One region of the Lysinibacillus sp. NPDC093190 genome, then DNA from elsewhere that is predicted to be linked to it. Evidence: a T-box and tRNA genes for the amino acid it is inferred to sense, from the RefSeq annotation. Region 1 holds a T-box; the other holds one or more tRNA genes.
The links. The T-box of region 1 lies ahead of ileS (isoleucine--tRNA ligase). A T-box ahead of a tRNA ligase gene usually reads a tRNA of that ligase, here a tRNA-Ile.
Positions count from the first base shown of each region.

Region 2: it encodes a tRNA-Ile, which carries the amino acid that the T-box ahead of ileS (isoleucine--tRNA ligase) is inferred to sense. The anticodon was not compared.

Region 1 is NZ_JBNNVG010000001.1:121,691-124,122, reverse strand. Features, by position in the region: gene ileS (isoleucine--tRNA ligase) at 1-1,226, opposite strand, end outside; T-box leader at 1,520-1,739, opposite strand; gene ACQKOF_RS00615 (DivIVA domain-containing protein) at 1,839-2,363, opposite strand.
Region 2 is NZ_JBNNVG010000032.1:54,340-56,771, forward strand. Features, by position in the region: gene tnpA (IS200/IS605 family transposase) at 502-975, opposite strand; tRNA gene ACQKOF_RS20755 (tRNA-Glu) at 1,142-1,213, opposite strand; tRNA gene ACQKOF_RS20760 (tRNA-Asn) at 1,215-1,291, opposite strand; tRNA gene ACQKOF_RS20765 (tRNA-Ile) at 1,296-1,372, opposite strand; tRNA gene ACQKOF_RS20770 (tRNA-Gly) at 1,382-1,455, opposite strand; tRNA gene ACQKOF_RS20775 (tRNA-Phe) at 1,459-1,534, opposite strand; tRNA gene ACQKOF_RS20780 (tRNA-Ser) at 1,542-1,634, opposite strand; tRNA gene ACQKOF_RS20785 (tRNA-Ala) at 1,649-1,724, opposite strand; tRNA gene ACQKOF_RS20790 (tRNA-Pro) at 1,740-1,816, opposite strand; tRNA gene ACQKOF_RS20795 (tRNA-Arg) at 1,834-1,910, opposite strand; tRNA gene ACQKOF_RS20800 (tRNA-Lys) at 1,932-2,004, opposite strand; tRNA gene ACQKOF_RS20805 (tRNA-Gln) at 2,020-2,094, opposite strand; tRNA gene ACQKOF_RS20810 (tRNA-His) at 2,104-2,179, opposite strand; tRNA gene ACQKOF_RS20815 (tRNA-Trp) at 2,227-2,300, opposite strand; tRNA gene ACQKOF_RS20820 (tRNA-Tyr) at 2,305-2,388, opposite strand; tRNA gene ACQKOF_RS20825 (tRNA-Thr) at 2,398-2,432, opposite strand, start outside.

The DNA.
Region 1 (2,432 bases):
GGTGTTGCACGATAAATAACTGGTTTTTTCGTACGCCAGTCATGTGGATAAGAGTGTGTAAAGAAGTTAAGCTTTTCTAATGCGCCTACTTCTTTTAATTTTTCTGTGATTAATTTGTTTGCATCATTGTAGAATACACCTTCAAAACCAGGTGCTTCATCTGTATAGCAGCCGCTATTATCAACAGGGCTAAGAATTGGTAGACCATACTGCTTACTAATATGATAGTCATCTTCCCCGTGTCCTGGTGCTGTATGAACACAGCCAGTTCCCGCTTCAGCAGTTACGTGCTCTCCAACCATCACAAGAGATTCACGGTCATAGAATGGATGCTGTGCAACAATTCGATCTAATGCTTCACCTTTAACTTCTTGAACAACTTCATACGATTCCCATTCAAGTTCGTTAGCAACTGTTTCTAATAATTCTTTTGCAACGATGAATTTTTTATCGGCAACTGCAACAACCACATAGATAAATTCAGGGTTTACAGAAATCCCTAAGTTTGCTGGAATTGTCCAAGGAGTTGTTGTCCAAATGATAATTTTAGTATCTGCTGGGACAACATCTTTAGCATCTTTAATCGCAAAGCTCACATAAATAGAAGGTGATTTAATATCTTTATATTCAATCTCTGCTTCTGCAAGTGCAGATTCAGATGATGGAGACCAGTAAACTGGTTTTAAACCTTTATAAATATAGCCTTTTTCAGCCATCTTTCCGAATACTTCAATTTGGCGTGCTTCAAATTCAGGTTTTAATGTAATATATGGATTTTCCCAATCACCACGAACACCTAAACGGCGGAATTGAGTACGTTGGTTGTCGATTTGCTCGTAAGCATACTCTTCACATAATTTACGGAATTCAGCAACAGACATTTCTTTGCGCTTTACACCTTTGTTCGTAAGTGCTTGCTCAATTGGTAAACCATGTGTATCCCAACCCGGAATATAGTTTACATGGTAGCCAGTCATAGAGCGATGACGAGTAATCATATCTTTCAGCACTTTATTTAAAGCATGGCCGATATGGATATCACCATTTGCATATGGAGGGCCATCGTGTAACACATACTCAGGGCGTCCTTCTGTACGCTCCATCTGTAATTTATTAATGTCCATTTCATTCCATTTTTCTTGCATCTTCGGTTCATTTGCCGGTAAGTTTCCACGCATTGGGAAATCTGTTTTTGGCATTAATAAAGTATCTTTATACTCAACCATTTTTTCAATTCCTCCTTTATTTTACAAACAAAGAACATATGCACTTAGGCGCACATTCACATAAGACAGTTATTAGGCTTATCACCATAACGTAGGGTTGCAACTGAGCGCTTTCCTGGGGGGCGTCCGATGAGACGCTAATCCCCGAGGAGTCACCACCCTCGAGTTCTAGTTATTAGCAAAATCAACACGTTTTAATAACGGAAGTAGTTCAATCATAGAATTTATCCATTTCACACGAATAGAAACGGAAGTCTTCCGCCATTTGAACATAAAAAAGCCTCTCAATCCCAAAAAGGGACGAGAAGCTTATACTCGCGGTACCACCCTAATTGTAGCACAAAAATGTACTACCACTTAAAGCACGTTAACGTTGTGCGTCACGAAATAACTTACTTCATTCAGTTATTTAGCTCCGAAGTGATGTTCATTGTTATTTGCTTGTTTGGGCTCACACTATCCCCAAATCGCTTAACTACGCCTAACAAATACTGTCTTCGTCTCTGCCTGTTTGCATATGTGTTCAAAATAATTACTATTACCATAGTATATGAAAATCAAACAATCACGTCAAGCTTCACTTATTGCGTTCCAATGTCTACATAATAGCGATTAAACTTGATCGGCTTCCTGTGCTTCTTCAACAGATGTTTGGATTTCAGTAAGGTCAATATCATATTGTAGCAAATGGTCCCAATCGTCTGCATTTAATAAATCCAGCTGTGCCTCTACAAGCATTTTAAAACGATTACGGAATACCTTTGATTGCTTTTTCAGCTCATCAATTTCAATTGTCACTTTTCGAGCCTTTGTTAAAGCCTCATTGATGATACGATCAGCATTTTTTTCTGCTTCCTTTACAATGAGTTTAGCCTCTTTTTGGGAATTTCTTCGCACTTCGTCAGCTGCCTCTTGTGCAACAACAATTGATTTTTGTAACGTTTCCTCTAATGAGTTAAAATGTCTTGCTTGCTCTAAAGAAATTTCTAATTGTCTGTCTACTTCCTTTTTTTCACGTAACAAAATTTCATAGTCTTTAATAATTTGATCTAAAAATTCATTTACTTCATCTTCAGCATAACCTCTGAAGGATTTAGTAAACTCCTTATTATGTATATCAATAGGTGATAATGGCATACGATCCTTCTCTCCTTTACATGTAAATTCGTACTTTCTATTATACAATTGTTCCAACAACTTAGCAGT
Region 2 (2,432 bases), on a different contig from region 1:
GCACGAAAGCGTAGCGTCAGCAACAACGTATTTTGTCTGTGTAGCTGACGCTTCGCTTTCGCTACCAAAACACTTACTGAAAGAAGTTAAAACTAAAGTTATTTATGGATTAGGGTTCCTATTTTGAGTAGACATTATAAAAATTAGAGGAAGTTACAGAGGAAAAAACTATTGAGTATAGACTTGCTATTATAACGTTCTTTTATTTCGAAGTAGGTAATACACGAGACACTTTCAGTCACATTTGCAATTTTGTTTATCATTGTCACTACCTTCGCAGTATTTAGGAGCAGACGTTATTACATGTGCATTAGAAATAAAATTTCCTTAACGAATGGTGACCTTTGTTTGTCAGTTTAGTTGGCATAAATCAGAACCACCAGTATAACTGGTGGTTTGCTCTGCGCGTAAAACGCTGGGGGGACTGGCCCATGTCTAAAGACATTCTGAAAGGTCTGCCAACCGCACTCCGTTTCCACACAAACCGCTAAAGCGGCTTACTTATTTTTTCTTTCTCTTAATTTCTTCTCCTGTGAACGGGTCTATGAATTCTTTCTTTGTCATTTGATCTTGCAGGATATCTTCCTGTAATTGATTTTTTATATACTCCTGTATCTTTTTCTTATTCCGACCGACTGTATCCACATAGTATCCTCGACACCAGAATTGACGGTTACCATATTTATACTTTAAATTCGCATGTCGATCGAAAATCATTAAACTGCTCTTCCCTTTTAAATAGCCCATAAACGCAGATACACTTAATTTTGGTGGAATGCTTACCAACATATGAATATGATCTGGACATGCTGTTGCCTCTATGATTTCTACACCTTTTCTTTCACATAATTGGCGTAATATTCTTCCTACATCGACTTTAATTTGACCATAAATAATTTGTCTTCTATACTTTGGGGCAAACACGATGTGATACTTACAATTCCATGTTGTATGTGCTAAACTTTTATTATCCATTTTTGGAGGCTCCTTTCGTACGAAGTCGGTTAACCAGACCTGACTTGACTGTACGATTGGAGCTTTTTTGTTGTCCATAGCTAAAAGCTTTCCGGAACCCCCTGCACAGCAGGGGGTTTTCAAAGCATACAAAAAAGCATGTTGCACGAATGTGCAACATGCTTGATGACCCGTACGGGATTCGAACCCGTGTTACCGCCGTGAAAGGGCGGTGTCTTAACCACTTGACCAACGGGCCGTGGCTCCGAAGGCAGGACTCGAACCTGCGACAACCTGATTAACAGTCAGGTGCTACTACCAACTGAGCTACTTCGGAATAATGGTGGGCCTAAATGGACTCGAACCATCGACCTCACGCTTATCAGGCGTGCGCTCTAACCAGCTGAGCTATAGGCCCATTATTTTTTGGAGCGGGTGATGAGAATCGAACTCACGACATCAGCTTGGAAGGCTGAGGTTTTACCATTAAACTACACCCGCAGATGGTGGGTCAGGACGGAATCGAACCGCCGACACTTAGAGCTTCAATCTAATGCTCTACCAACTGAGCTACTGACCCGGAAAAATGGAGGAGGTAGAGGGATTCGAACCCCCGCGCGGTGTTACCCGCCTGTCGGTTTTCAAGACCGATCCCTTCAGCCAGACTTGGGTATACCTCCGGAAATTATATAAATGGTGGAGCCTAGCGGGATCGAACCGCTGACCTCCTGCGTGCAAGGCAGGCGCTCTCCCAGCTGAGCTAAGGCCCCAACAATCAGGAAAGATGGTCGGAATGACAGGATTCGAACCTACGACCCCTTGGTCCCAAACCAAGTGCTCTACCAAGCTGAGCTACATTCCGATACTATTAGGCTTTTTTGGCGCGCCCGACAGGAGTCGAACCCATAACCTTCTGATCCGTAGTCAGACGCTCTATCCAATTGAGCTACGGGCGCATAATTTTTATAAAAACATGATGAGCCATGAAGGACTCGAACCTTCGACCCTCTGATTAAAAGTCAGATGCTCTACCAACTGAGCTAATGGCTCATATTAAGAAATGAATGGCTGGGGTACTAGGATTCGAACCTAGGCATGACGGAATCAAAATCCGTTGCCTTACCGCTTGGCTATACCCCAATTATTAAATGGGGCGACTGATGGGAATCGAACCCACGAATGCCGGAACCACAATCCGGTGCGTTAACCACTTCGCCACAATCGCCACTATATGTAATCACAGCAGTGTTTGATAACGAGTACCTCGAAACCTGGCAGGGGCAGTAGGAATCGAACCCACACCAAAGGTTTTGGAGACCTCTATTCTACCGTTGAACTATGCCCCTAAAATGGTGGAGGGGGACGGATTCGAACCGCCGAACCCTAAGGAGCGGATTTACAGTCCGCCGCGTTTAGCCTCTTCGCTACCCCTCCATGGGATGATGCCGGCGATAGGAGTCGAACCCACGACCTACTGA